3 regions of the Variovorax sp. GW823-FHT04F07 genome follow, and region 3 is predicted to be linked to each of the others. Evidence: predicted binding sites of a transcription regulator. Region 3 holds the regulator's gene; each other region holds the start of a gene.
The links. The regulator sigma-54, encoded in region 3, starts transcription at its own class of promoters, with help from an activator protein. The targets are predictions, from matches to a motif close to TGGCANGNAANCTGCTTT.

Region 1 (9,959 bases), on a different contig from region 3:
AGGAGCGAGGCAAGCGACCGATGGCAAAACAGACACGAGCCGAGCGCCGACGCGAGCGGGCGCGGCAGGAACTGGCCGGCAAGGCCTGGATGGCGATCTTCGTCGGCATCCTGCTGCTGGTGGTCGCCCCCGCCTTCCTGAAAGGGCCGATCGTGGGCACGCTGGGGCCTGCGCTCCGGCCTGCCGGTTGGGTCGCGCTGGCGATCGGGGCCGTGCTGCTGGGCCTGCACTACGTCGTCCGCCGTCAGGCTGCCCCCGTGGAGATCGAGTCCGCGGCAGCTCGCGCTCCCGCACGCCCCGCGCCCACCTCCACAGCCGAGCGTCGCGAGCCCACGCTGTCGCCCGCGCCATCGACAACACCCCATGCGGGCCAGGAATCGCAGTGGAGCCCCGCCGTGCTCCACGCCATCGAATGGCGTCGCTTCGAGGCCTTGTGCGAAGCGCTCTACGCACAAGCCGGCTTCACCACGCGCAGCCAATCGCATGGCGCGGACGGCGGCGTCGATATCTGGCTCCAGTCCAGGCACAGTGACATGCCGCGCATCGTCCAGTGCAAGCATTGGCAGAGCAAAGCCGTGGGCGTCAAGGAAATGCGCGAGTTCTTCGGCGTGATGGCTTCGCACCAATTGAAGAGCGGCACCTACGTGACGAGCTCGACCTTCTCGGCGGAAGCGGCGGCGTTTGCGAAGGCGAACGGCATCCACGCCCAAGACGGCGCAGCCCTGCTCCGGCTCATCGGCCAGCGCACGCCGGAACAACAGGCGGCACTGCTGGCCGTGGCCTACGAAGGCGAATACTGGCGGCCCACCTGCGCGAGTTGCGGCACCAAGATGGTCGAAAGAAGCTCGTCCAAGAACGACGGCAGCTTCTGGGGCTGCGCCAACTACCCGAAGTGCAAGGGCCGGACGATCCCGAAGTCGAAGACATCTGCGACGGTCTAGCCGGGAAGCGAGCCATGGCCCATCCACCGATGTTCACCGAAGCCTGCCTCGACACCTCGTTCGCGCGCACCAGCGAACGCCGCGAAGCCCTCGCCTTGCTCAACACCCGCCTGCACCCCGTCCTGCAGAAAATCGTCGCCGCCGAAGTCGCCTCGGGCAACCGCGTCAATGGCGTCGGCATCGACTGGCCCGACCTGGGCTCGGTGCACGTGACGATGGGCAAACATTTCGGCGACCGCCACGCCAGCGCAGACGCCGCTTTCAGCCTCTGCGACGACCCGCACTACTGGCATGCCGACTACAGCACCGCGGACAAACCGCGGCACCTGCTGATCTGCTGAAGAAAAACGCCGGCCTCAGAGCGGCCTGGTCAGGTACACCGCCTCGCGCCCGACGATCGTGCGCTGCGCGGGCATGAAGATCGTGCAGTCGTCGCACGGCGCGCGGATTTCGTCCGGGCCGTTGGTGGCGATCAGCTCGCCCTTGGCGAAGGTCTCGAAGCCGATCAGCGGGCGCACGAAGGCGAAGTCTTCCGACTTGATCACATGCGTCTGGAGCAGCTCGAAACGACGCTGCTCGCCAGGCGCGGGCACGGCCGGGTCCTTGTCGATGAGGCCGAAGTGCGCCAGGAAGTCGAGCGAGATGGCGGTGGCCAGCTCGGAGGCCGAGCGCAGGAAATGCTGGCCGCACTCGGCCACCAGCGCCACGCCCTTGCCGTCGGCCCGGCCATGCTGGCCGTGCTGGATCAGCGGCGTGCCCGAGCCCAGGCCGTCGGGCATCACCAGGTGCACCGACGGGCGGCCGATGGCCATGGCGGCCTCGGCGTTGCGGTCGAAGGCCGGGTACACCCAGAACGGAATCACGGGCTGGCTCGTGGAATGGATGTCGAGGATGTGGTCGGCCGCGCTCACCACCGGGCGCAGCTCGCGGGCACGGCGCAGCTCGGGGCTGTCCTCGCTGCCGTCGAGCCACTCGGGCGACCACACGCGGTTGAGGTTGTGCACCAGCTGGCGGCTGTCGAACGGCAGCGCCTCGTTGAAGGACTCGTAGGCCGCCACGTTGGCAAAGCTGACGGTGAGCGTGCCGATCTTCGGGCGCACGCCGGTGTCGAGCAGGTGCGTGGCGGCGGTCATGCCGCAGATCTCGTTGCCGTGCGTCAGCGCGTTGATCAGCACGTGCGGGCCGGGCTTGCCGGACTCGAAGCGGTGCACGTAGTCGATGCCGACGTTGCCCTCGCGGTAGGCGGAGAGATCGCGGGGGAGGACTTCGAGGGCGGGGGGAGATTGGGTCATGGGGTGGTGAACAGGTGGGATCGGAGGCCGCCGGCAAGTTTGCTACAGCTGGCAAATTCGTGCCGTGAGCCGCAAATCCCCGGATGCGGCTCATGTCCTGAGCCGCATCGCCCTCACCAATTCACTTCGCGCTCCGGCGTCGCCGAAATGTGGTGAATCGACAGGTCCGCCCCGTCGTACTCCTCCTCCTGAGACAGCCGCAGCCCCATCGTCGCCTTGAGCACGCCGTACACCACCGCGCCGCCGATCAGCGCCCAGACCACGCCGAGCAAGGTCCCGATGAGCTGCGCCCACAGGTTCACGCCGCCGATGCCGCCCAGCGCCTGGGTGCCGAAGATGCCCGCCGCGATGCCGCCCCAGGTGCCGCACAGGCCGTGCAGCGGCCACACGCCGAGCACGTCGTCGATCTTCCATTTGTTCTGGGTGCGCGTGAACATGAACACGAAGATGGCGCCGGCCACGCCGCCCGCCACGAGCGCGCCCAGCGGGTGCATGAGGTCGGAGCCGGCGCACACGGCCACGAGGCCGGCGAGCGGGCCGTTGTAGACGAAGCCGGGGTCGTTCTTGCCCATGGCCAACGCCACCAGCGTGCCGCCGACCATGGCCATCAGCGAGTTGACGGCGACGAGGCCCGAGATCTTGTCGATGCTCTGCGCGCTCATCACGTTGAAGCCGAACCAGCCCACGCACAGCACCCACGCGCCCAGCGCCAGGAACGGGATGTTCGACGGCGGGTGGGCGCTGAGCGAGCCGTCGCCGCGGTAGCGGTTGCGGCGCGCGCCCAGCAGCAGCACGGCCGGCAGCGCGAGCCAGCCGCCCACGGCGTGCACGACGACCGAGCCGGCGAAGTCATGGAACTCGTGGCCCGTGACCGAGGCGATCCAGCCCTGGATGCCGAAGGCCTTGTTCCAGGCGATGCCCTCGTACAGCGGATAGACGAAACCGACGATCACCGCGGTGGCGATCAGTTGCGGCCAGAACTTGGCGCGCTCGGCGATGCCGCCCGAGATGATGGCCGGGATGGCCGCCGCGAAGGTCAGCAGGAAGAAGAACTTCACCAGCTCGTAGCCGCTTCTTGCCGACAGTTCGGTGGCGCTGACGAAGAAATGCGTGCCGTAGGCCACACCGTAGCCCACCAGGAAGTACACGATGGTCGACACCGAGAAGTCGACCAGGATCTTGACCAGCGCATTGACCTGGTTCTTCTTGCGCACGGTGCCCAGTTCCAGGAAGGCAAAGCCGGCATGCATGGCCAGGACCATGATGGCGCCGAGAAGGATGAACAGCGCGTCAGCGCCCTGTTTGAGTGCGTCCATGAGAGCTTCTTGCAGGTTTTTGGTTTGATTTGGTGCGTCGCACCCGAACGGCTCGGGGCGCCGGCGCAAGAAAGCAAAAATGGTGCCTGAAAGCTCTTGAATGGTGCGAAACGACCCAGGAATGGGCCGAATTCGCAGGGCGCGCACCGGATCGGAACGCGACGCCGCAGCGATCAGCCCGCGCCGCCGCGCAGCGCGTCGCGGTAGCGCCGGCTGCAGGGCACGGTCGTGCCGTCGTGCATGTGCAGCCGGGCGTCGCCGCCGTCCAGCGGCTCGATCTCCTTGATGCGGCCCAGGTTCACCGCGTGGCTGCGGTGCACGCGCACGAAGGTGGCCGGGTCGAGCTGGGTCAGGAAGTCGGTGAGCGTGGCGCGCAGCAGGTAGTCGTGGCCGTTGACGTGCAGGCCGACGTAGTTGCCCTCAGCCTGCAGCCAGTCGATGTCGGTGGCGGCGATGAGGAATTCGCGGCGCAGCTTGCGCACGAGGAAGCGTTCGGGGCGGGCCGGCGGCGGCGCTGCCGGCATTGGCAGTTCCTGTACCGAGGGCTCGACTCCCTCCCTCTCCTCCAAAGCCTCGAGCACCGGCGCCACGCCCTCTTCCGGCGGATCGAGCACGCGCGCCTCGCCCTGCAGCCGCAGCATGAAGAGCCGGTAGGCCCACACGCCGAAGACCATCGTGGCGTAGACGCGCACGTCCTTCAGGTACTCGTAGCCCCATCGCCCCATGGCGCCGCCGAAGTCGTAGGGCTCGCCGGCCGCCGCGTACACCGCGGCGCGCAGCCCGAACATCGCCGCGACGTGCGCCAGGCTCAGGAGCACGCTGGCCACCAGGTGCCCCGCAAGAAAGCGCACCCAGTGGTCGCGCGCCAGCGGCGACAGCCGGCGCTCCACGGCCACCAGCACCGGCACCAGGGCCAGCAGCGCGATGTGGCTCGACACCTCCCAGGTAATGACCTCCCAGTTCGCGCGCGGCACGGCGCGGCTGCGGGCGTCGATGAGCGCGACCACGGTGCTGATCGCGGCATGCACCGTCATCAGCACGATCCAGAAGCCGACCTCGACGTACCGTCGGATCGGTTCGTAGCGCTCGTACAGGTTCTTGCGCGGCTCGCTCATGCGGGGATTCTCGCGAACCGGGGGCCGGATTTCGTCCCTGAGGGCCACCGTTCGTCACAAATCCGGGCCGATCCGTCCCGGCGATGGCCCCGGGGACGGGCGCGGGGGCCACGATGACCGCCGTTTCCTCGTTCCAGGAGCTCGCCATGCCCTCCGATTCCGTTCCCACGCCACAGCGCCGCCACGACATCGACGCCCTGCGCGCCCTCGCCTTCCTGCTCGTGATCCTCTACCACGTCGGCATGTACTACGTGGCCGACTGGCCCTGGCACCTCAAGAGCCCGCACGCGGCCGAGTGGCTGCCGTGGCCGATGCGGGTGCTGAACCTGTGGCGCATGGACCTGGTCTTCCTGATCTCGGGCGTGTCGCTCGGTTTCCTGAGCCGAGGCCAGGGCACCTGGGGCCTGCTGCGCAGCCGGGGCCTGCGGTTGATGCTGCCGCTGGCCTTCGGCATGGCAGTGGTCGTGCCCTACCAGGCCTATGCCGAGGGCGTGGCGCGCGGGCTGGTGGCGCCGGGCTTCGGCACCTTCCTGTTGCGCTACCTGTCGATGGGCGCGCCGTGGCCCAAGGGCGCGTTCGCGGGGGCGGAGTTCGGCATCACCTGGAACCACCTCTGGTACCTGCCCTACCTGTTCCTCTACACGGCGCTGGTCGCGCTGACGCTGCCGTTGTGGCGCTCGGCAGCCGGCCAGTGGGTGCGGCGGCGCTTCAACGGGCTGCGCGGCTGGCAGCTGCTGGTGCTGCCGGCGCTGCCGCTGCTGGCCTGGACGGTACTGCTGGCGCGGCACTTTCCGGCCACGCACAACCTGGTGTGGGACTTCCACCTGCACAGCATCTACTTCACCGTCTTCCTCTACGGCTACTGGATGGGCGTGGACACCGGCATCTGGCGCGAGCTCGAACGGCTGCGCCGCGTGTCGCTGTTGCTGGCGGTGATGGCGATCGGCGCGTTCATCGCGCTGCGCGTCGGGGCCTTTGTTCCGCCCAAAGGGCTGCTGATGGACGTGCTGCGCACGGCCTACCTGTGGCTCGCGGTCGCCACGATCCTGGGCCATGGCCACCGCCACCTGAACCGCCCCTGGCCGTGGCTGCGCTGGGCCAACGAGTCGGTCTACCCCTGGTACATGCTGCACCAGACGCTGATCGTCGCGGGGGTGGCGCTGCTGATGCCGCTGGCGCTGGGCCCGGTGTGGGAGCCCGTGGCGCTGGTCGCCGTGACCATTGCCGGCTGCTGGCTGCTGACCGACGGGCTGATCCGCCGCATCGGCTGGCTGCGCCCGCTGTTCGGGCTGAAGCGCAAGCCCGGGGCCGAGCCTGCGGTGGTGCTTACGCCGCCTGCTTCGGCTTCGGCGTCGTCGACGCCTCGTCCACCGGCACCAGGATGGCGTTCGCCGTCGCCACGAGCTTGAGCTTGTCTTCGCCCTGGCCTTCAGGCTGCGCGAACAGCTCGGCCCCGACGAATACCTGCTTGCGCCCCGCCTTCACCACGCGCCCGCGCGCCACGAAGGCCTCGCCGATGGCGGGCGAAATGCAGTTGATGGAGAAATGCGAGGCCAGCACACGGCCCGCCACGGTGGCGGCCGCGAAGCCGCTCACGGTGTCGAGCAGCGCGGCGATCATCCCTGCGTGCAGAAAGCCGGTGTACTGGCCCATGTCTTCTTCGCGCCATTTCATGCGCAGTTCGGCCTGCCCGTCGGCGGCCTGGGTGACGTCGAAGCCGGCCCAGCGGTTGAAGGCGGCCGAACGGTTGATGGCCTGGATCGTGTCGAGCATGGGGGTGTCCTTTCAGAGTGAATCAATGGAGGGAAGGCGAGACCCACTCTAGGAAGCCGCGCCGCCGCGCACCGTCTCTTGGGTGACCGGTTCGCCGCCGGCAGATGCCTGCGCGACAGCAGCGCGCCCGCGTCACACCCACGTCATGAAAAAACTTCGCAACGCCTTAACCCCGTTCGCCCGCCCCGTCCGTAGAAGCGGAGATTCGTCACCGACTTTCTTCCGGAAGGCTTTCCATGCACACACCGTTCTCCGTCCGTCCCCTCCTGCGTGCCACCGCCGTCGCTGCCCTCTGGCTGGCCGCGGGCGCGAGCGCCCATGCGCAGCTGCAGGCCGATGCCTCGCGCATCACGCAGGTGAAGGTCTACCCCGGCAGCGCCACGGTGGAGCGCGTGGCGCGCGTCGCGGCGGGCAGCCGCTCGGTCACCTTCGCCTGCCTGCCGGCCGGGCTCGACGTGCAGAGCCTGCAGGTGTCGGCCGGCGCGGCGGTGCGCGTGGGCGAGACCTCGGTGCTCAGCGAGGCGCGCGAGCTCTCGGCCAACTGCGCCACCAGCGCGCTCGACGGCCGCATCCGCGAACTCGAAGACCGCAAGGCCGCGCTGCAGGCCGAGACCGATGCGTTGGGCATGGTCACGGGTTATCTCAAGGGGCTGTCGGGCGGCGAGTCGGGCCCCGGCGCACGCGCGCCGATGGACGCGCGCAACCTCACAGCCGTGACCGAGGCGATGCGCCGTTCGGGCCAGGACGCGCTGCTCAAGCAGCACCAGATCCAGCGCCAGCAGACCGACCTCGACCGCCAGCTCAAGCCGCTGCTGGCCGAGCGCGGCCGCACGCAGGGCCAGGGCGCGCAGGTGACGGCCGTGACCGTCACGCTGGCCGCCAGTGCCGATGCGGACGTGAAGCTCAGCTACCAGGTCAACGGCCCCGGCTGGACGCCCAGCTACCGCGCGCTGCTCGACACCACGACGCGCAAGGTGCGCATCGAGCGCCAGGCGCTGGTGGCGCAGGCCACGGGCGAGGACTGGCGCGGCGTGAAGCTGGTGCTGTCCACCGGCCAGCCGCGCCGCGAGACCACGGGGCGCACGCCGAGCGCGTGGCGCATCGGCATCGAGCCGCCGCCGCGCGCGAACGCCGACATGGCGTACATGGCCGCGCCGATGCCCGCCGCCGCTCCGGCCGCCGTCGCCGCCGACCGCAAGATGGCCATGGAGCGCGTGCGCGAGCCGCTGTTCGACGTGAGCGTGTTCGACAACAGCTTCGCCACCGAATTCGCCGTGCCGCAAAGCATCGACGTGCCCTCCAACGGCCAGCGCGTGACCCTGGCACTGGGCCAGCATGAGGACACGGCGCAGCTCGCCGCACGCACCAGCCCGCGCGTGGACCCGAGCGCCTTCCTGGTCGCCGAGATGGCGCAGCCCTCAGGCGTGTGGCCGGCCGGCCCGATGCAGCTGTACCGCGACGGCAACTTCGTCGGCCAGGGCCGCTGGAACGCGCCGAGCGACGCGAAGCTCACGCTCTCGTTCGGCCGCGACGAACTGGTGCGCGTGCAGGTCGAGCCCGAGCGCGACAACCAGGGCTCGGGCGGCTTCGTGGGCTCGCGCGCCGAGCGCCAGGTGCAACGCGCCTACGTGGTCGAAAACCGCCATCGCACGCCGATCGCGGTACAGGTGCTGGAGGCCGCGCCGGTGTCGGTCGACGAGCAGGTGCGCGTGACCACGCGCTTTGCGCCGCAACCCGCTGATCAGGCGTGGAACAAGCAGCCGGGGCTGGCGATGTGGCGCTTCGACCTGGACGCGGGGCAGACGGCGCGCGTGTCGGCGGACTACACGATCGGGTATCCGAAGGATGCGCGGTTGCAGATGCGCTGATCGGGCGTGTTCAGGGCGTGTGCACAGGCCACCGGGTACTTCCCTCCGCGAATGTCCCCCGGCCTGCGGCCTCCTCCTTGATTTCGCTGCGGGAAGCACCCAGTGTCCTGCGCACGGGACGCGGCGGTGGTGTGCGGCTGATCAACAAGTGCTCTGACCGCGCTCACGTCGATGGGGTGCCTTGCGCAGCGAAATCAAGGAGGAGGGGCGAAGCCCCGGGGGACATTCGCGGAGCAAGGCTCCCCGTCGGCGGGAGCGCCGCCCTGAACACTCGGCACTTCAGAAATCAAACTTCGCCGACACCTCGAACGTCCGCCGCGGCGCCAGCAGCACCTGGCTCGCGGCGCGGCCGGTCCAGGTCGCGTAGAGCCGGTCCGTCAGGTTGCGCACGCGGAAACTCAGCAGTGCGTTCTTCAGGCGGTAGCTCACGGCCGCATCGACCGTGGTGAAGCCGTTGATGCGGATCTGGTTGGCGTTGTCGGTGTACATCGGCCCCGTGTGGTTCAGCGACGCGAAGTATTCGAACTTCGAGCCGTCGGGCCGGTAGGTGGCGAAGATGTTGGCCATGCGCTCGGGCACGTTCGGCGGGGTCTTGCCCACGCGCGAGACGTTGCCGGCTTCGACCAGCGTGTCGAAGCGCGCATCGAGCGCCGCGAGGTTGCCCGCCAGCGTCCATTCGCGCGTGGGCTTCCACACGGCCGACAGCTCGAGGCCGCGCGACGACTGGCGGCCGTTGTTCACGGTGGTGGCGGCGTTGTTCGGGTCGCGCGAGAGCACGTTGTCGAGTTCGATTTTGTACAGCGCAGCGGTCCACTCCAGGTTGGCCGCGGGCAGGCTCTGCTTGAAGCCCACCTCGGCCTGCTTGCCGCGCGACATCGGGAACGCGGCGTTCGAGGCCGACAGCAGGAAGAGCGACCCGACCGGGAGCGTGGCGTTGGTGTACTGCGCGTACAGGCTCGACTGCGGCGACAGGTCGTACACCGCGCCGAGGCGCCCCGAGGTGGCGCGGTAGCTCGCGCCGAAGCGCGTGACGCTGCCTGCGTTCAGGTCCCAGATGCGGCGGTCGACCTCGGTGCGGTCGTGGCGCAGGCCGCCGACCAGCGTGAGGTCGCGCATCGGTTTGAGCGCGTCTTCCAAGAAGACCGAGGCCACCTTCACGCGCGAGAAGGTGTCGGCGCGGTTGCCCGCGCCGGTGGTCAGCGCGGGGTTGTCGTCGAAGTAGCCGGTGTACGGATCGAACACGGGCACGCGCAGTTGCGCCGCGGTGGCGGGGCTGCTGTTCGAGAAGCGACGCTGGCTGCCGAAGCGTGTCTCGCTGTATTCGCCGCCGACGACGAAGCGGTTGTCCAGCCCGGCGATCTTTCCCTTGTGCGTGGCGTCGAAGCGGTCGAGCCAGAAGTCCTGGTCGTGCGTGATGAGCGTCTGGTCGCGCGCGATGCTGGCGGGCGGCACGAAGGTGGCGCTCTCTGAGTTGCGGAACATGCGCTTGGACTGGTTGGCCGAGAACTCGTTGCGCCACGACCAGCCGCCGTCGAGTTGTCCCGTAAGGCGCGCGCGCAGCCAGTAGGTTTCTGAAGAGTTCTCGTCGTCGCGCACGTTGTAGTTGGTGCGCGCCATGCGCCGGTCGATCACGCGGCCGTCGGGCGTGCTGACG
Region 2 (9,959 bases), on a different contig from region 3:
GCTGCGGATCTTTCGACGCAAAGCACCAGCGCAGCCAGCCCTGCGCCTCGGGCGCGAAGGCATTGCCCGGCGCGAGCCCCAGGCCCGCTTCGGCGACCAGGCGCTTGGCGAGCTCGAGCGAATCGCCGAAACCTTCGAGCCGGAAGAAGGCATACATGCCGCCCTTGGCCGGCGCCACCTGCACGCCCGGCACCGCCGCCAGCAACGGCACCAGCGTGTCGCGGCATTGCTTCAAGTGCGCGACCACGCGCGGCGTGATGTCGGCCGTGTGCTCCAGCGCCGCGATGGCGGCACGCTGCGTGAACACGCTGGCGCACGAGGTGTTGAACTCGATCAGCTTGCCGATGCCGTCGACCATCGCCGGCGGCAGCACCAGCCAACCGAGGCGCCAGCCGGTCATGAGGAAGCTCTTCGAGAAGCTGTGCGTCACGACGAGGCGATCGTCGGGCGTGGAAATGTCGAGGAAGCTCGGCGCGCACCCGTTCGGCGTGGGCTCGAAGTACAGGCGCTCGTACACCTCGTCGGCCAGGATCCAGGTGCCGGTCTGGCGGCAGTGGTCGAGCACGGCCTGCTGCTCGTCGCGCGTCATCGTCCAGCCCGTGGGGTTGTTCGGCGCATTGACGATCAACAGCTTCGTCTTGGGCATGACCGCCGCGCGCAACGCGGGCAGGTCGAGCGTCCACTGGCCGTTCACCGGCACCAGCGGCACGGTGCGCACCTGCGCGCCCATGATCGCCGGCTGCGCCGTGAGGTTGGGCCACACGGGCGTGACGGCGACCACGTCGTCGCCCGCATCGACCAGCGCCTGCACCGCGAGCATCAGCGCGCTCACGCCGCCCGAGGTGACGGCGATGCGCGAGGCGTCGACCGTCGGGTGCAGGCGGCTGGTGTAGCGCGCGATGGCTTCGCGCAGCTCGGGCAGGCCGAGGTTGTGCGCGTAGAAGGTTTCGCCGCGCTGCAGCGACTCGATGGCCGCCTGGCGGATCACCTCGGGAGTGACCTCGTCGCTCTCGCCGAACCAGAAGGCGAGCACGTCGTCGCGGCCCATGCCGGCATTGGCGACTTCGCGGATCTTCGAGGCTTCGAGGTGGTGGATGGCTTCACGCATGTCGGGGAGTTCCTGTGCTGTCGGGGTCATGCACCTCAGGGGCGCTTCATCTTGCAAGAGGTGGGCTGCTCGGCGCGCTCCGGCGCGATCGTCTTGATCACGCGAAAGCCATAGCCCGAGCCCTCGACGTCGAACTGCACGCCGGGCTTGCCTTGCTTGTCCATCACGCCCACCACGAGTTGCTGCTGGAACTGGTGGTCGGCCGCGCGCATGCGCCCGCGCTGGCCGTACAGGCTCACGTCGGCCTGCTCCAGTGCGCGCGCCAGCGGCACGGCCTCGGTGCTGCCCGCGCGTTCCAGCGCCTGCGCGAGCGACTCGACCAACAGCTGCATGCGCATGTGCACGTAGTCGTCGGCCGGGCGCGGAAAGCGCGTGCGGAAGGCGCGATAGAAGGCTTCGGACTGCGGCGTCTGCACGTTCGGCAGCCAGTCGGCCACGGCGACCACGCGGCCGATGCCCGCGTCGCCGATGGCGGCCGGCGCGCCCAGCGCATTGCCGTAGAAGGTGTAGAAGCTGCCGTTGAAGCCAGCCTCGCGCGCGGCCTTCACGAGCAGCGTGAGGTCGTTGCCCCAGTTGCCGGTGACCACCGCCTGCGCGCCGCTGGCGAGGATCTTGGTGGCGTAGGGCGCGAAGTCCTTCACCTTGCCCATCGGGTGCAGTTCGTCGCCGACGATCTCCACGTCGGGGCGCTGCACGCCCAGCTGGCGGCGCGACTCGCGCAGCACGGCCTGGCCGAAGCTGTAGTCCTGCCCGATCAGGTAGACGCGCTTGAGCGCCGCGTCGTCCTTGACCACGTCCATCAGCGCGGCCACGCGCATGTCGGCATGGGCGTCGAAGCGGAAGTGCCAGAAGCTGCAGCGCTCGTTGGTCAGCACCGGATCGACGGCCGAGTAGTTCAGGAAGATCACGCGCCGCGACGGGTCGCGCTCGTTGTTCTTGTCGATGGCATCGATCAGCGCCGCGGCCGTCACCGACGAGTTGCCCTGAAGCACGATGCGGGTGCCGTCGTCCATGGCCGCGCGCAGCGCCGACAGGGCCTCTTCGTTCTGGCCCTTGCTGTCGTAGCGGTCGAGCTGCAGCGGCCGCGCGCCGCCCGGCAGCTTCACGCCGCCGCGTGCGTTCACGCGCTCCACGGCCCACAACAGGTTGCGGAACACCGCCTCGCCGGTGTTGGCAAACGGGCCGCTCATGCTCTCGATGAGCGCCAGCCGGATCGGGGCGGGCTGCGGGGCCTGGGCGAAGCCGGCGAACGGGGTCGCGCATAGCGCCGCCGCAGCGAATTTCAAGGCCTGGCGGCGCCAAATAAAGGGGGTTTTCATTGTCTTGAAACGCGTGCCGATGCGCCTAGATGAGGTGTCAAGCGGCACTCACGATGGAAAGGCCGCGCAGTGTAAGGGACACACATTCCATGTCCCCATTGTGTTCATTCACCCTGGAGTTTTCGCCATGTTCTTCACCCCCACCCACCGCAGCGCGCATTTCGCTCCCCGTGCCCACGACCGCGCTTTCGAGCGCTTCGTGAACGAGGCCTTTGCCGGCGCCCGCCGCTCGCCCCTGGTCGAGCAGGACGACAAGAGCTGGACCCTGTCGCTGGACGTGCCCGGCCTGTCGCGTGAAGACCTGTCGGTGGCCATCGAAGGCGCCGTGGTCCGCATCGAAAGCAAGGCCGAAGCCAAGCGCCAGATCAAGCTCGCCTACGAGCTGCCGCAAGCCATCGACCTGGCCACCAGCGAAGCCAAGCTGGAGAACGGCGTGCTGACCCTGAAGCTCGGCAAGCTGGTGCCGGCAAGCCAGGTTTCGAACTTGCAGATCAACTAGTCCCGGCGATGCCCCCACGAAGAAAATGTTAGTGACAGCTTGTTTTGACTTTAAACAAGCGCCGTATTCACAATAGTGCCGGATAACGTCACATGATGTGACGATTTATTAGTACTTTCTTCTTCGTGGGCATCTCGTAAACGCATCGAGTTCCCGGGCGGTGCGGACAGCGGGTGTGCCTCAAGGCACCATGAAAACGCACCTGCAGTCAGCCAATGACAACGAACGGTCCGACACGCTCCTGATCTTCCTGCCAGGGGCCTACCTCAAACCCGAAGAGTTCGAGCGCGAGGGCTTCATCAGCGCCGTGCGCGAGCGGCACCTCGCAGCCGACGCACTGCTGGTCGATGCGGACGTCTCCTACTACTACGACCAGACCCTGAGCGAGCGGCTGCACGCCGACGTCATCGAGCCCCAGCGGGCCAAGGGCTACACCTCGATCTGGCTGGTCGGCATTTCCATCGGCGGGTTCGGCGCGCTGATCCACGAACTGGCGCGGCCGGGCTCGGTGGATGGCATCGTGGCGCTGGCGCCCTACCTGGGGCGCCGCGTGCTCGGCGCGGAAATCAAGAAGGCCGGCGGCCTGCGCGCCTGGCAGGCGCCCACCGGGCCGCAGCCCGACGAGGAACCCGACCGCAAGCTCTGGCCCTTCTTCCAGCAATACTTGGCGCCGAAGCCCTCCCAGGACCTGCCGCCGCTGTACCTGGGTTTCGGCCTGGCCGACCGCTTTGCCAGCAACCACAAGCTGCTGGCCGACGCCCTGCCCCCGGGGCGCGTGTTCACGACCGAAGGCGGCCACGACTGGCCCGAGTGGCGCCAGCTCTGGCGCAACGTGCTCGACGTGCTGCCGCTGCCCTCGCTGGGGCGTGCACGGCCGCAGCCGGCTATGCGGTTTCCGGCAGCGGCGTCTCGGGCGTCATCAGCGATGCCATCGGCCATCGCGGCTTGACGTCGAAGGCGTACCGCTCCGAGGCCTGCGACAGGCCTGACTGCAGCCGCATCGCGGCGGCCATGGCGATCATGGCGCCGTTGTCGGTGCACAGGTGCAGCTCGGGGTAGTGCACGCGCACCTTGCGCTTGGCGCAGGCCGCGTTCAGCTGCTCGCGCAGGTTCTTGTTGGCCCCCACGCCGCCGGCCACCACCAGCCGCTTCAGGCCGGTCTGGTCCAGCGCCGCGAGCGACTTCTTCAGCAGCACCTCGACGATGGCCGCCTGCGTGGAGGCGGCGAGGTCGGCCTTGCGCGCCTCGAGCTGGTCGCCGAGCTTCTTGGCCTGCGTGAGCACGGCCGTCTTCAGGCCGGCAAACGAAAAATCGAGGTCGCCGCTGTGCAGCAGCGGGCGCGGCAGCTTGAAGGCCGCGGCGTCGCCGTCTTCGGCCAGCTTCGCGAGCCAGGGGCCGCCGGGGTACGGCAGGCCCATGAGCTTGGCGCTCTTGTCAAAGGCCTCGCCGGCCGCGTCGTCGATGGTTTCGCCGAGCAGTTCGTAGCGGCCCACGCCGTCGACCCGCATCAGCTGCGTGTGGCCGCCCGACACCAGCAGCGCCACGAACGGAAACTCGGGCGGATCGGCACTCAGGAACGGCGACAGCAGATGCCCTTCGAGGTGATGCACCCCCAGCACCGGCTTGCCCAGCGCCACGCCGAGCGCGCAGGCCACGCCCGCACCCACGAGCAGCGCGCCGGCCAGGCCCGGCCCGCGCGTGTAGGCCACCACGTCGATCTCGGCCAGCGAGCGCCCGGCCTCGGCCATGACGGCTTCGGTGAGTGGCAGCACGCGGCGGATGTGGTCGCGGCTGGCCAGCTCGGGCACCACGCCGCCGTAGGCCTGGTGCATGGCGATCTGGCTGTGCAGCGCGTGCGAACGCAGCAGCGGCAGCGCGTCGCCGTGCGACTCGACCAGCGCCACGCCGGTCTCGTCGCAGGATGATTCGATTCCCAACAAGAGCATGGCGCCGAGTGTAGGGGCCGCCCGCCGGCGGCGCCCGCGAAGGGGCAAGCGAGGCACGGAAGTTGCACGAGCGGGATGCGCCCCTTCCGCGCCCCCACGAATGACTTCCGGCCTGAGCTTCCTGATCGCCGCGCGCCGATGCGAGATCGACGCGCTGGACCAGCTCGCGCGCACCAGCGAGCTGGTCGGCGCCATCGGGCGGCTCGTGCATGCGCTGCAGCGCGAGCGCGGCATGTCGAACGTGTTCCTGGCCTCGCACGGCGGGCGCTTTGCCGACCAGCGCGGCCCGCAGATCGCCGAATGCCTGGCGCTCGAGCAGCAGGTGCGCGCCGGCTTCGACCGGCTCGAGGCCGAGCACCACCGCGCGGTGGGCGCCGGCCACGGCGCGCGCCTGTTCAGCCGCATCGCCTGGGTGCTGCCCGGCCTGGACGCCCTGCCCGCGCTGCGCCGGCGCATCGACGCGCTCGAACTCCAGCCCGCGCAGGCCGTGGCCGCCTTCGCCAAGCTGGTGGCCGGCCTGCTGGCGGTGGTGTTCGAGGCGGCCGACGGCGCCACCGACCCCGAGATCTCGCGCCTGCTGGTGGCGATGTTCAACTTCATGCAGGGCAAGGAGTTCGCCGGCCAGGAGCGGGCCTTCGGCGCCGCCGCGCTCGCGCTGGGCCGGGGCGACGATGCGCAGCGCCAGCAGTGGCGCCACCTCATCGAGTCGCAGGAGCGCTGCTTCCAGGTGTTCATCGACTTCTCGGGCGACGCGGTGCGCACGCTCTGGCACGACAGCCAGTCGGACGCCGTGCTGGCCGAGCTCGAGCGCCTGCGTCGCAAGGGCGCCACCTCGGTGCCGGCCGACGCGCTGCTGAGCCAGGCCTGGTTCGACTGCTGCACGCGGCGCATCGACGCCATGCAGACGGTCGAGAACCGCCTCTCGGCCGACCTGCGCGCGCTGTGCGACCACAAGACCGCCCAGGCCCGCAGCGAGCTGGCCGCGTACCGGCAACTGCTCGGCACGCTGGCCCCGCAGGCCGGCGGCGCGCTGTTCTTCGACGATGCCCAGCAGGCGCAGGACGCCACGCCGGCGCAGCTCGGGCGCCACCTCGAACGCTCGGTGCTCGACATGGTCCAGGAGCAGTCGCAGCGCCTGCAGGCCATGAGCGACGAACTCGACACCGTGCGCGCCTCGCTCAACGAACGCAAGATCGTCGAGCGCGCCAAGGGCCTGCTGATGGCGCACCGGCGCCTGAGCGAGGCCGAGGCGCACAAGATGCTGCGCCAGACCGCCATGAACCAGAAGCGCCGCCTCGTCGACGTGGCCGAGTCGATGCTGGCCATGGCCGACTACCTGCCGCTCGAGCCTGCACCGCGGCGCTGACCCGGGCCGCTTGGATTGGTGCAGCGCACAACAACTGTGCGTCGCCCGGGTTAGCGAGCCAGCAGGAACTTTCTCCTGCGCCGGCGCGCCCTGCCAGCTATCTTTTCCATAGCTCCCACCGGCGGCTTCGGGCTGGCACACCGCTTGCATGGAGCTTGTCACAGACCGCAAGGTCTTCAGGCAGGTTGCACCCAACGGCGGGTGCGGCCCACCGAACCGGACAAAGGCGTCCCCATCCCGCAAGGGCTCGTTCACGAGCAGCCCCTGCGCGGTGCGGACGCCTTTTCGTTTTTGTCTTTCACTTCTGGAGCCCCGCCCATGTCCGATCTGCTGCTGAAAACCAAACTGAGCCGGCGCCGCGTGCTGCAGGCCGCCGCCCTCGGCGCCGTGGGCATCGACCCCGCGCTGCGCGCCGCCGTCTGGGCCCAGGGCTCGGACAAGCCCGAGAAGGAAGAAGTGAAGATCGGCTTCATCCCGCTGACCGACTGCGCCAGCGTGGTGATGGCCTCGGTGCTGGGCATCGACAAGAAGTACGGCGTGAAGATCGTGCCCAGCAAGGAAGCCAGCTGGGCCGGCGTGCGCGACAAGCTCGTGAACGGCGACCTCGACATGGCGCACGTGCTCTACGGCCTGGTCTACGGCATGCACCTGGGCGTGAGCGGCCCGAAGAAGGACATGGCCGTGCTCATGACCCTCAACAACAACGGCCAGGCCATCACGCTGTCGAAGAAGCTGGCCGACAAGGGCGCGGTCGATGCGGCCTCGCTCGCCAAGCTCATCGCCAAGGAAAAGGGCGAATACACCTTCGCCCACACCTTCCCCACCGGCACGCACGCCATGTGGCTCTACTACTGGCTCGCCTCGGCCGGCATCGACCCGTTCAAGGACGTGAAGAACATCACCGTGCCGCCCCCGCAGATGGTGGCCAACATGCGCGTGGGCAACATGGACGGCTACTGCGTCGGCGAGCCCTGGGGCCAGCGCGCGATCATGGACGGCATCGGCTTCACCGGCATCACGACGCAGGACATCTGGAAGGACCACCCCGAGAAGGTGCTGGGCTGCACCGCGGAGTTCACGAAGAAGTACCCGAACACCGCGCGCGCCGTCACCGCCGCGATCCTCGAGGCCGGCAAGTGGATCGACACCGGCCTGCAGAACAAGAACAAGATGGCCGAAACCATCGCTGACAAGAGCTACGTCAACACCAGCGTGGACGCCATCAACCAGCGCATCCTGGGCCGCTACACCAACGGCCTGGGCAAGAGCTGGGACGACCCGAACCACATGAAGTTCTACAACGGCGGCGCCGTGAACTTCCCGTACCTGTCGGACGGCATGTGGTTCCTCACGCAGCACAAGCGCTGGGGCCTGCTGAAGGAACACCCCGACTACCTGAAGGTGGCCACCGAGATCAACCGCATCGACATCTACAAGCAGGCCGCCGCCGCCACGCAGACGCCCGTGCCCAAGGACGTGCTGCGCACCAGCAAGCTCTTCGACGGCACCGTCTGGGACGGCAAGGACCCGAAGAAGTACGCCGAGTCTTTCAAGCTCCATGTCTGAGGAGAAACGCACCATGGTCAGCGCTGTCTTCCATTCCCCGCTCGACGCCGTGGCCTCGCAGGTCACCGCGCCCGTGGTGTCCAGGCCCCTGGCGCCCGCCCCCGCTGCGGCCGCTGCGGCCGTTGCGGCGGCGGCACGCGTGCCCCGCACCCGCACGCCCCTCGATCTGCGCGCCTTCTGGATGCGCGTGCTCCCGCCGTTCCTGGGCTTCGGCCTGCTGGTGCTGGTGTGGGAGATCGTGGCCATGAAGAGCACCACCGGCTTCCCTTCGCCGCTGGCCACCTGGCAGCAGGCGCTCACGGTGTTCAGCGATCCGTTCTACAGCAAGGGGCCGAACGACCAGGGCGTGGGCTGGAACGTGCTGTCGTCGCTGCAGCGCGTGGCGCTGGGCTTCGGCCTCGCCGCTGCGGTCGGCATTCCGGCCGGCTTCGCCATCGGGCGCTTCGAGTTCCTCTCGCGCATGTTCAACCCGCTGATCAGCCTGCTGCGCCCGGTGTCGCCGCTCGCGTGGCTGCCCATCGGCCTGCTGGTGTTCAAGGGCGCCAACCCGGCCGCGATCTGGACCATCTTCATCTGCTCGATCTGGCCGATGGTCATCAACACCGCCGTGGGCGTGCAGCGCGTGCCCAGCGACTACATGAACGTGGCCAAGGTGCTCAACCTCAGCGAATGGAAGATCCTCACCAAGATCCTCTTTCCCGCCGTGCTGCCCTACATGCTCACCGGCGTGCGCCTGGCCGTGGGCACCGCGTGGCTGGTGATCGTCGCGGCCGAGATGCTCACGGGCGGCGTGGGCATCGGCTTCTGGGTGTGGGACGAGTGGAACAACCTCAACGTCGCCAACATCATCATCGCGATCTTCGTGATCGGCATCGTCGGCCTGGTGCTGGAGTTCGCGCTCATCAAGCTCGCCACCGCATTCACGTTCGAAGAGGTGAAGTCATGAACGACGATTCGAAGTACATCGAGATCCACAACGTCGAACAGGCGTTCAAGACGCCCAAGGGCCGCTTCGTCGCGCTGCGCGACGTGAACCTGAACGTGGCCAAGGGCGAGTTCGTCACGCTCATCGGCCACTCGGGCTGCGGCAAGTCGACGCTGCTGAACCTCATCGCCGGGCTGACCACACCCACGCAAGGCGTGCTGCTGTGCGCCAACAAGGAGATCAAGGGCCCGGGGCCCGAGCGCGCCGTGGTGTTCCAGAACCACTCGCTGCTGCCCTGGCTCACCTGCTTCGAGAACGTGTACCTCGCGGTCGAGCGCGTGTTCGCGGCCACCGAGAACAAGGCGCAGCTGCGCGAGCGCACCGACGCGGCGCTCGCGCTGGTGGGCCTCACGCCCGCCGCGCAGAAGCGCCCCGGCGAAATCTCGGGCGGCATGAAGCAGCGCGTGGGCATCGCCCGTGCGCTGTCGATGGAACCCAAGGTGCTGCTGATGGACGAGCCCTTCGGCGCGCTCGACGCCCTCACCCGCGCCAAGCTGCAGGACGAGCTGCTCGCCATCGTGCAGAAGACGCACAGCACCGTCGTCATGGTCACGCACGACGTCGACGAAGCCGTGCTGCTGAGCGACCGCATCGTGATGCTCACCAACGGCCCGGCCGCCACCATCGGTGACGTGCTGGCGGTGGACATCGCGCGCCCGCGCAACCGCGTGGCGCTGGCCGAAGACCCGGCCTATGTGCACGCGCGCAAGGCGGTGATCGATTTTCTCTACACGCGCCAGGCGCATGTGGAGAAGGCCGCGGCCTGACCCGGCAGGCACAGCACCACGGGCGTCAGGACATGATGACCTGCAGGCTGTGCTCGTACCACCCCGTGAGGCGCTCGAAGGTGTCCACGAGCGCCTCGCTGGAACGCACCAGCGTGGCGCGCCCCTCGGCACTGTCGAGCGCCTGCACGCCACCGACGAGGCGCAGCCACTCGTCGCGCGCGCTCGCCAGTCCGGCACGGATCTCGGGCGAGCTGAGCGGCGCGCGCTCCAGCTCCAGCAGCGCGGCTTCGAATTCGTTCATGGTCGGCAACAGCCGCTCGCGCGAGGCACCGGCCGCGAGCGTCGAGGCCAGCAGCGCGTCCTTGGCCAGTCGCTGCGCGCGCATGCGCTGCCGTCCGCAGATGTTGACGATGCGCAGTGCGCGCCGCGCACCCGAGGCCTC
Region 3 (9,959 bases):
ACGGACGCCTCGCCCCGAAGCCAGGGCCGCAGCGGACGCACCTTCCTGCTCGGCCTGGCCACGCAGGTCAGCAACCCGAAGACGGCGGTGGTGTACGCGAGCATCTTCGCGGCCTTCCTGCCGCGCGAGGTGCCGCTGGTGCTGGCGCTCGCGGTGCCGGCGGTGATCTTCTGCATCGAGACGGGCTGGTACGCGATCGTCGCGCTGGCGCTGTCCTCGGCCGCGCCACGCGCGGCCTACCTGCGCTACAAGACCTGGATCGACCGCGCGGCCGGCGGCGTGATGGGCCTGCTGGGCCTGCGGCTCGTGTGGTCGGCGGTGCGCGGCACCTGAGCCGCTACAGCAGGCTCTCCGGCGTGAGCGGCGCCAGCAGCTCGAGCATGGTGCGGTCCCAGAAGCCCGAGTCGGGCTCTTCGTGCAACACCGTGGTCTTGCCGCCTTCCTCGCTGACCCATTCGATGCGCCGCGAGCCGCCTGCCGCTGCATCGCCGCCCTCGGCAAAGCGCAGCCGGTAGGCGCCCTGCTGCTTGAGCACGTCGAGCAGCTTCAGGGTCTGCTGCGCCATCTCGGGGCTGCGGATGAACAGGCCGATCTCGGTGTTGTGGACCTCGGAGCGCGGATCGAAATTCATCGAGCCGACGAACAGGATGCGCTGGTCGATCACCGCCGACTTGGCGTGCAGCCGCCCCACCGACGTGCCGAACAGGCCGAGGCGGACGCTGCGCCGCGTGCGCGCGGAACTCAGCTCGTGCAGCTCGGCGCCCAGCGCCAGCATGTCGGCGCGGTAGCGGCGGTAGGCGGTGTGCACGAGCGGCTCGTCGGTGGCGGCGAGCGAGTTGGTGACCACGCTGATCTTCACGTTGCGCCCGCGGATCTCGCGCATCACCTCCAGCCCCGACGCGCCCGGGATCAGGTAGGGCGAGACCAGCGTCACCTCGCTGCGCGCGCGGCGCATCTGCTCGACCACGTTGTAGCGCACGCTGTCCACGTCGAGCAGCGGCACGCCGCCGTACGACGCGGTCTTGCCGATCACGCGGTCGGGCGAATCGGCGTACGCCTCGGCGGTGGTCCAGATCAGGCCGAGCTTGCCGGCGTCGAGGTCGTCGGCCACCGGGCTGTAGCCCAGCAGGTCGTTGGGCGCGGGCCTGGGCGGCGGCGGCGTGGTGTCGGGGCCGGTGGCGGCGTCGAAGCGGCGCTGCAGCTCTTCGCGCGGCAGGTCGGTGTGCACGACCGCGCCGATCGGGCGCACGTGCGGACTGTTCCAGTACTGGTCGAACAGCACGCCCAGGCGCGGGATCAGCGCGCCCGTGACGAAGGTGTCGAGGTCGATGAAATTCGGGCCGGTGGTGCGGCGGAAGTACTGGTTGCCGATGTTGCGCCCGCCCGCCACCGCCATCGCACCGTCGGCGATGAAGAGCTTGTTGTGCATGCGGCGGTTAACGCGGCTGAAGTCGAACAGCGACGCGGTGAAGCGCTTCAAGAGGCTGCCGCGCCCGGCCGGGAACGGGTTGAACAGGCGCAGCTCCACGTTCGGCGTGGCAGCCAGCCCGAGCAGCAGCTCGTCTTCGCCCGAGGTGTACAGGTCGTCCATCAACAGGCGCACGCGCACGCCGCGCTGGGCCGCATCGCGCAGGGTGCGCAGCAGGTAGCGGCCGGTCTCGTCGTTCTCGATCTGGTAGTACTGCACGTCGAGCGTGCGCTGCGCGCGGCGCGCCAGCTGCAGCCGCGTGTCGAAGGCGAAGTCGCCGCCGGGCATCAGGCGAAAGCCGCTGAGGTCGGGGTCGGGCTGCGAGGCCAGCGCGATCTTGCCGAGCGCAGTGTCGGTCGAGACGGCGATGGCCTTGGTGGGCGGGCGCGGTGCGTCGTCGGGCAGCGTTGCGCAGCCGGCAAACAGCAGCGCCGCCGCGACGACGACCACCCAATGCCCACAGCGCGACAGCAGGCGGCTCGTCATCGTCGGTCTTCTAGAGTGCCTTGCGCAGATTGGCGGGCGCGATGCGCAGCGCTTCGCGGTACTTGGCGACGGTGCGGCGCGCGCACTCGATGCCCTGCTCTTTCAGCATCTCGGAAATCTGGCTGTCGGACAGCGGCTTCTTGATGCTCTCGGAACTCACGAACTGCTTGATCAGCGCGCGCACTGCCGTGCTCGACGCGTTGCCGCCGGTCTCGGTGCCCAGCGCCGAGCCGAAGAAGTACTTGAGCTCGACCGTGCCGAAGGGCGTGGCCATGTACTTGGCGGTGGTCACGCGCGAGATGGTCGACTCGTGCAGGCCCAGTTCGTCGGCGATCTCGCGCAGCACCAGCGGGCGCATGGCCAGCTCGCCGTGCACGAAGTAGCTCTTCTGGCGCTCGACGATGGCGTTGCTCACGCGCAGGATGGTGTCGAAGCGCTGCTGGATGTTCTTGATGAACCAGCGTGCCTCCTGCAGCCGCTGCGACAGCGCCTGGCTGCCCTCGCCCTTGTGCGACTTGAGCGCGCCGGCGTAGATGTCGTGCACGCGCAGGCGCGGCATGACCTCGGGATTCAGCATGACGCGGAACTTCACGTTGGTGCCGCGCCCGGTCTTGGTGACGATCACGTCGGGGATGACGATGTTGCGTTCGACGTCGACAAAGCGGCGGCCCGGCTTGGGCTCCAGGCGCGCAATGATCTGCAGCGCCGAGCGCACCAGCTCTTCGTTGGTGCGCGTGAGCGTGGCCAGGCGCTTGAAGTCGCGCCGCGCGAGCAGCTCCATCGGCTGCTTGCAGATCGCGATGGCGGTCTTGCGGATGAGCGCTTCGGCCTCGGTCTCGTCTTCGTTCGCGAGTGCTTTCAGCTGGATGCTCAGGCATTCGCCGAGGTCGCGCGCGCCGACACCGGCGGGCTCCAGGCTCTGCAGCAGGCCGAGCGCCACCTGGAAGTGGTGCACGAGGTCGTCGAACTGGTCGTTGTCGTCGCCCGCCAGGCCCGAGGCCAATGCGGGCAGCGAGTCTTCGAGGTAGCCGTCGTCGTTGAGCGATTCGATCAAAAAGCGCAGCGCGGCGCAGTCGTTCTCGTTGAGCCGCAGGCTCAGCGCCTGGCGGTGCAGGAAGGACTGCAGCGACTCCTGGCTGCGCGCGAGCTCGGTGGCGTCGGCGCGCTCGTCGTCGCCCAGGTTGTTCTGGCGTGCGGGTGCGTCGCTGCCCCACTCGCTGTCGTCGGGTGCCATCTCGACGGTGCCGTCGCCTTCCCAGTCGGGCTCGCGCTCGGTGATCTCGGCGGCGGGGCCATCGGATTCGGGCGTGGACGTGGTTTCGCTGGCGGTGGTCGTCGCGCTGCTGGTCGGCCCCGGGGCGAAATCGCCTTCGCCGGTTTCACCGCCATCGTCGCGCGGCACGGGCGTGTCGACAGCATCGAGCCCGAACTCCTCGCGCGCCGCTTCTTCCGCGGTGCGTTCGAGGAACGGGTTCTCGTCCAGCATCTGCTCCACCTCCTGGCTCAGTTCGAGCGTGGAGAGCTGCAGAAGCCGGATCGACTGCTGCAGCTGTGGCGTCAAGGCCAGATGCTGCGAGACGCGAAGGGACAGCCCTTGCTTCATGGAGACGCGACCCTCCCTTACATGCGGAAGTGCTCGCCCAGGTACACCCTGCGTACCTCGGCGTTGTCGACGATCTCCGAGGGTGTGCCTTGTGCCAGCACGTGCCCGTCGCTGATGATGAACGCGTGATCGCAGATGCCCAGCGTTTCACGCACGTTGTGGTCGGTGATGAGCACGCCGATGCCGCGCTCTTTCAGAAAGCTGATGATCCGCTGGATCTCGATCACCGCGATCGGGTCGATGCCGGCGAAGGGCTCGTCCAGCAGGATGAAGCGCGGCTGCGTGGCCAGCGCGCGTGCAATTTCAACGCGGCGGCGCTCGCCGCCCGACAGCGCGAGCGCGGGCGAATCGCGCAGGTGGTCCACGCGCAGGTCGGCCAGCAGGTCGGCCAGTCGCTCTTCGGTGTGCTGCTTGGTCAGCGGCATCATGCGGCCGTTGGCGTCGGGCTCGCGCTGCAGCTCGAGCACGGCGCGCACGTTTTCCTCGACCGTGAGCTTGCGGAAGATCGAGGCCTCCTGCGGCAGGTAGCTCAGGCCCATGCGCGCGCGGCGGTGGATGGGCATGTGGGCGATGGGCTCGCCGTCGATGGTGATCTCGCCGGCGTCGGCGCGCACCAGCCCGACGATCATGTAGAACGAGGTGGTCTTGCCCGCGCCGTTGGGGCCGAGCAGTCCGACGACCTCGCCCTTTTGCACATCGAGCGAGACGTCTTTCACGACCGTGCGGCTGCCGTAGCTCTTCTTGAGGCCGCGCGCTACGAGGCGGCTGCCCGGAATGCCGTCGGCGGTCTGGGTTCCTGCGGTTTCGATCACTTGCGCCCTTCCCCTTCGGGGCCGCCCAGCGTGGTGCTCGGGCGCAGCCCGGCGCCGGGCGCGGGGGTGGGTGCCGGGGCCGCAGGCTTCTTGCCGCCGGCTGCCGGTGCGGAACCGCCCGCCGCCGGGGCCGCGGCGGCCTTCGGCGTGAGGATGGCCTTCACGCGGCCGCCGCCGCCCGCCGAGACGCCGGCGTTCGGCGGCACGAGGGAGCCGTTGACGGTGTAGGTGTCGTTGCTCTGGTCGTAGACGATCAGCGCGCCGCTGCTCTCGTCGTTGGCCGTGGCGCCGATCAGCCGGCGCATGACGGCGCGGCGGATGAACTTGACGTTGTCGGCGCGGCTGTCGTACTCGATGACTTCCGACTCGCCCTCGATCCACTCGTCGCCGGCGTTGCGCTTCTGCTTGTAATAGGCCAGCTTGCCGGGCGCCGCCGTGACCACGCCGTACTGGTAGCCCTCGGCGTCCTGGCGCACGTCCAGCCGCGCGCCGCGGATGATGATCGTGCCCTTCGTGACCAGCACGTTGCCGGTGAACACGCTGGTCTGTTTCAGGTCGTCGTAGCGCATCGAGTCGGACTCGATGTTCATCGGCTTGGTGCGGTCGGCGGTTTCGGCCAGGGCGCCCGAGGCGGCACCGGCCAGCAACAGCGCACCGAAAGCCAGGCGGCCAAGGCGACGAAGGGTGGGGAATGTGGGGATGGAGGGCAATGTCATAAAGGCACGAAACTTGCTCTGAAACATTGTATGCGTGGGATGGCGATTGCCCACCGCCGCCAATGAAAAAGCCCGCCGAAGCGGGCCTTGCATTCGACCAAGAAAGCAGGTCGCCGGGTCGATCAGCCCTTCTTGGCTTCGCCGATGAGGAAGGTCGCGACCTGCAGCACCTTGGACATGCTGCCGGCGGTTTCGCCGTCGACATACCAGCGGCCCGCCACGGCCAGGGCCGGCACGCCGGCGACCTTGTAGGCCTCGGTCTGCTGCGCCGCGCGGCGGGCCTTGCTGGCCACGCCGAAGGACGCAAAGGTTTCCTTGAACTTGGCGCCGTCGAGGCCGGCACGCTCGGCCCAGGCCTGGATGTTGGCGTCGCCGTTCAGGTTCTGGCGCTGCGCGTGGATCGCGGCGAACACCTTCGGGTGGTATTCCTCCAGCTTGCCCATGGCTTCGAGCGTGAAGTACAGGCGCTGCTTAGCCTCGACGTCGTTGCCCACGAAGGGCACCGGGATGCGGCGGAACGCCACTTCCTTCGGGGCTGCCTTGACCCAGGCTTCGAGCGAGGGCTCGAAGTCGTTGCAATGCGGGCAGTTGTACGAGAAGAACTCGACCACCTCGACCTTGCCGGCGGGTGCATCGACGGGCACGCGCTTGTCGAGCACGAGGAAATCGGTGCCGGCCTTGGGGGCGCGCTGGGCGTGTGCCGGAACGGCAGCCAGCGAAAGCAGCCCGATCGAAGTGGCGGCCAGCGAAAAGTCACGACGTTTCATGGAAAAGGTTCTCCTGTGGGTACCGCAGTACAGAGCCGGCGCGCCGCCGGGAGTTCCCCGTGGACGGCGCGACCGAGGCGCTGGAATTGACAAACGAGTGCGGCAGATGCCGCGCGGGCGAGAGCTTAAAGGCTGTTCAAGAAAGGCGCTGACGGGTCAGCGCTGCACGCGCACCAGCGCCGATTCGAGACCGCCGCCATCGAGCCGCTCCTTGAGCCGGTCCGCGTCGTCCTTCTTGTTGAACGGGCCCGCGCGCACGCGGTAGACCGTGCGACCGGCCTGCTCGCGCTCGGTGACCTTGGCCTCGACGCCCATCAGCGACAGCTTGGCGCGTTGCGCCTCGGCGTCGTCGGTGGTGCGGAAGGCGCCGGCCTGCACGAAGTACATGAAGGGGTCGGCACCCGACGACGACGGCGCGGCGGCCGTGTGGCTCGGCGCGGCGGACGCGGTGGTCGTGCTGCCGCCTGCGCGGGCGCGGGCCAGGTCGCCCAGCGGATCGTTCGACGGCGGCAGGGCGTTGGCTTCGGCCGGCACCGGCGCGGGGCGTGCCGGCTTGGGCGCCACCACGACGGGGGCCGGGGCGGTGACCGGCGCGGTGGCGACGGGCGGCGTGCCGGGCGCCACGGTGGCGGGCGCGCCGGTGATCGGGTTCACCGGGCCGGTGGCCGTGGCGGCCGGCGGCGTGGCGGCCGGCTTGGGCGCGCCGGCCTTGCCGGCCAGCGGCGCGTTCGGGTCCCAGTCGCGGTTCTTGCGGGCTTCGGCTTCGTCCTGCTCGGCACCGCCGCGTTGCGTCTTGTTGACGAACGGGATCGGCACCTTGGTGACGTAGACCGCGATGCCCAGGGCGACGCCCAGACCGAGCACCAGGCCGATGATCAGCCCGATGACGATGTTGCCGCGTTGTCTGCTTGTCTTCTTCATGTTCAGAGGGTGATTCACATCTTGCTCGGCGCACTGACGCCGAGGATCGCGAGGCCATTGTGCAGCACCTGCGCGGCCGCTGCGACGAGTGCGAGACGCGCCAGCTTGACCGGCTCGTCGTCCACCAGGATGCGCTCGGCATCGTAGTAGCTGTGGTAGCTGGCCGCGAGTTCGCGCAGGTAGAAAGTCACGTCGTGCGGGGCGAAATCCTTCGCTGCCGCCGTCAGCATGGCCGGGTACTTGGCCAGCAGCAGCATCAGCGCCTGGGCTGCCGGGCTGTCCAGCGGCGACAGGTCGACCGCCTTGAGCGCGGCCACGTCGCCACCCCACGCCGCGAGCACCGAGCAGATGCGCGCGTGGGCGTACTGCACGTAGTACACGGGGTTGTCGTTGTTCTTGGTGACCGCGAGGTCGACGTCGAAGGTGTATTCGGTGTCGGGCTTGCGGCTGAGCAGGAAGAAGCGCACGGCATCGGTGCTGGTCCACTCGATCAGGTCGCGCAGCGTGACGTAGCTGCCGGCGCGCTTGCTGATCTTGACCTCTTCGCCGCCCTTCATGACGCGCACCATGGTGTGCAGCACGTAGTCGGGGTAGCCCTCGGGAATGCCTTCGCCGGCGGCCTGCAGGCCGGCGCGCACGCGCGCGATCGTGCCGTGGTGGTCGGTGCCCTGGATGTTCACGACCTTGTGGAAACCGCGCTCCCACTTGGCGATGTGGTACGCGACGTCGGGCACGAAGTAGGTGTACGTGCCGTCCTGCTTCTTCATCACGCGGTCTTTGTCGTCGCCGTAGTCGGTCGACTTCAGCCACAGCGCGCCGTCCTGCTCGTAGGTCTTGCCGGCGGCCACGAGCTTGGCCACGGCCGCCTCGACGCGGCCGCTGGTGTAGAGGCTGGACTCGAGGTAGTAGTTGTCGAAGCGCACGCGGAAGGCCTGCAGATCGAGGTCCTGCTCGCGGCGCAGGTAGGCCACGGCGAATTCGCGGATGCTGTCCAGGTCGTCGATGTCACCGCTGGCGGTGTACTCGCGGTCGTCCGACTTGACGGTCTTCTTGGCCTTGAAGTCTTCGGCGATGTCGGCGATGTAGTCGCCGTTGTAGGCCGGGGCTTTTTCGCCGCTGGGCCACTCGGGGTCGCCGGGCTTGAAGCCCTTGGCGCGCAGCTGCGTGCTGTTGGCCAGCGTCTGGATCTGCACGCCGGCGTCGTTGTAATAGAACTCGCGCCACACGCTCTGGCCCTGCGAAGCCTGCAGGTTGCAGATGGCGTCGCCCAGCGCGGCCTGGCGGCCGTGGCCGACGTGCAGCGGGCCGGTCGGGTTGGCCGAGACGAACTCGACCAGCACCTTTTCGCCGGTGGCGGGCTGCTGGCCGAAGGTTTCGCCGGCGGCCAGCACCTCGCGCACGATCTGCTGCTTGGCGGCAGCCTTCAGGCGGATGTTGAGGAAGCCGGGGCCGGCGATCTCGATGGCCTCGACCCATTGGCCGAAAGCGGGGGTGGCGAGCAGCGCAGCGCTCAGTTCCTCGGCCAGTTCGCGGGGCTTGCGCCCCAGCGGCTTGGCGAGCTGCATGGCAGCGGTGCTGGCGAAATCGCCGTGCGCCGCCACCTTGGGCGACTCGAACGCGGCTTTGGCGCCAGCGCCGGGAGAGAGGGTTTCGAGCGTGTTCGCGAGCGCCGCGAGCAGCTCCTGTTTGACCAATAGCATCTGTGAATTTTACCGGGGGCAAACCCGGACCCAGTTAACGATCGTCATCCGATGGGCGATGTCGCCCGTTAGGATGGTCGGCCCCGAGGCGGGGCGTCTGTCACAACCCAACCTTGCAAGGACATATCCACCATGAAGAAGCTCCTTTCCCTGGTCGCCTCCACCGTCGCGCTCGGCGCCTGCCTGTCGTTCAGCGCCTACGCGCAGGACAAGGCACCCGCCCCGGTCGTGGCCCCCGCTGCCGCCGCCGCACCTGCGGCAGCCCCTGCCGCTGCGGCCGCACCCGCCGGTGGCGCCAGCTGCGATGCCAAGGCGATCGACAAGAACGGCAAGCCCCTGGCCGGCGCCGCCAAGAACAGCTTCATGAAGAAGTGCACCAAGGCCGCCGCCGCACCCGCCTGCGCCGCCAAGGCGGTCGACAAGAACGGCAAGGCCCTGGCCGGTGCCGCCAAGAACAGCTTCATGAAGAAGTGCGAAGCCGACGCGGCCAAGGCCTGATCCGGCGCGGCGCCGCCCTGCGGCGCTGACATTTGTTACCCCCCGAAGTCAAAGGGCCCGCTCACGCGGGCCTTTTCTTTTTGTCTTTTGTATTGATTACTTGCCGAAGCCGCGCGCCAGGAACACCGCCACCAGCGGGATCAGCGCGATCAGGTGCGCCTGGATCATCACCAGCTTGCGCGTCTTCAGGATGTCGGCCTCCGCCGGCAGCTTGCCCGTGGCGCGCAGCGTCTTGCGCCAGCGGAAGTAGGTCAGCGTCGGGAAGATCGACAGCACGCCCACGATGATGAACAGCGTGAGCTTCACGTGCAGCAGCGGGTTGGTCCAGTACCAGGCCGTGCCCTTCACGCCCCACCAGGTGCGCGCGATGCCGGTGGCCAGCACCGCGATGGCGGCGATGCCGTAGACCATGTCGACCTTGGCCAGCCGCTCGACCACGGCGGCATTGAGCCATTGCACGCGGCACAGCGCGGCTTCACTGGAGATGAACACGACCATCGTGAGGATGGCCAACAGATGCAGGTAGGCGAGGATGGCTTCGAGGGTCATCGGAAACTTTCTTCATCGGGGTTGCAAGCAAATGCAAAAAGCATTGTGCCGCCCGGTCACGATTTCAGGACCGCCCGCCCCAGAATTCCGGCTGCCCGTACTGCGCTTTGAGGAAATCAAGCCACAGTCGCACGCGCAGCGGCAGGTGCTTGGTGCCTGTGAACACCGCATAGATGCCGTTGGGCGGCGCGGCAAAGTCGTCGAGCAGGGGCACGAGCAGCCCGGCGTCGATCTCGGCCTCGACCTCCCAGGTGCTGCGCCAGGCGATGCCGTGGCCTGCCAGGCACCAGTCGTGCAGCACCTGGCCGTCGGAACAATCGAGCGGGCCGCTGGGGCGCAGGTGAATCAGTTCCTGCACGCCCTCCTCGCTGGTAATGCGAAAGGCCCAGCCGCGCGTCTGCGAGGCGTCGCTCGACAGCGTGAGGCAGGCAAAGCGCGA

Region 1: AC1RAA_RS24205 (ammonium transporter) is a predicted target of sigma-54. The motif match lies at 3,620-3,637, and genes of this name have one in related genera.
Region 2: AC1RAA_RS28030 (CmpA/NrtA family ABC transporter substrate-binding protein) is a predicted target of sigma-54. The motif match lies at 6,372-6,389, and genes of this name have one in related genera.

The regions. Positions count from the first base shown of each region.
Region 1 covers NZ_JBXAIG010000006.1:13,945-23,903, forward strand. The annotation lists gene AC1RAA_RS24190 (restriction endonuclease) at 21-941, shown strand; gene AC1RAA_RS24195 (hypothetical protein) at 956-1,282, shown strand; gene AC1RAA_RS24200 (M14 family metallopeptidase) at 1,298-2,233, opposite strand; gene AC1RAA_RS24205 (ammonium transporter) at 2,347-3,549, opposite strand; gene AC1RAA_RS24210 (LytTR family DNA-binding domain-containing protein) at 3,723-4,664, opposite strand; gene AC1RAA_RS24215 (acyltransferase family protein) at 4,811-6,073, shown strand; gene AC1RAA_RS24220 (PaaI family thioesterase) at 5,991-6,437, opposite strand; gene AC1RAA_RS24225 (DUF4139 domain-containing protein) at 6,674-8,305, shown strand; gene AC1RAA_RS24230 (TonB-dependent receptor) at 8,585-9,959, opposite strand, start outside.
Region 2 covers NZ_JBXAIG010000008.1:115,831-125,789, forward strand. The annotation lists gene AC1RAA_RS28000 (pyridoxal phosphate-dependent aminotransferase) at 1-1,138, opposite strand, end outside; gene AC1RAA_RS28005 (branched-chain amino acid ABC transporter substrate-binding protein) at 1,144-2,427, opposite strand; gene AC1RAA_RS28010 (Hsp20/alpha crystallin family protein) at 2,555-2,926, shown strand; gene AC1RAA_RS28015 (alpha/beta hydrolase) at 3,117-3,875, shown strand; gene tsaD (tRNA (adenosine(37)-N6)-threonylcarbamoyltransferase complex transferase subunit TsaD) at 3,811-4,872, opposite strand; gene AC1RAA_RS28025 (nitrate regulatory protein) at 4,973-6,238, shown strand; gene AC1RAA_RS28030 (CmpA/NrtA family ABC transporter substrate-binding protein) at 6,557-7,804, shown strand; gene ntrB (nitrate ABC transporter permease) at 7,818-8,750, shown strand; gene AC1RAA_RS28040 (ABC transporter ATP-binding protein) at 8,747-9,556, shown strand; gene AC1RAA_RS28045 (ANTAR domain-containing protein) at 9,582-9,959, opposite strand, start outside.
Region 3 covers NZ_JBXAIG010000009.1:110,154-120,112, forward strand. The annotation lists gene AC1RAA_RS29100 (LysE family translocator) at 1-333, shown strand, start outside; gene AC1RAA_RS29105 (phospholipase D family protein) at 338-1,954, opposite strand; gene rpoN (RNA polymerase factor sigma-54) at 1,965-3,557, opposite strand; gene lptB (LPS export ABC transporter ATP-binding protein) at 3,575-4,369, opposite strand; gene lptA (lipopolysaccharide transport periplasmic protein LptA) at 4,366-5,085, opposite strand; gene AC1RAA_RS29125 (thiol:disulfide interchange protein DsbA/DsbL) at 5,208-5,852, opposite strand; gene AC1RAA_RS29130 (SPOR domain-containing protein) at 6,009-6,773, opposite strand; gene argS (arginine--tRNA ligase) at 6,788-8,473, opposite strand; gene AC1RAA_RS29140 (hypothetical protein) at 8,606-8,971, shown strand; gene AC1RAA_RS29145 (DUF2214 family protein) at 9,068-9,520, opposite strand; gene AC1RAA_RS29150 (LysR family transcriptional regulator) at 9,585-9,959, opposite strand, start outside.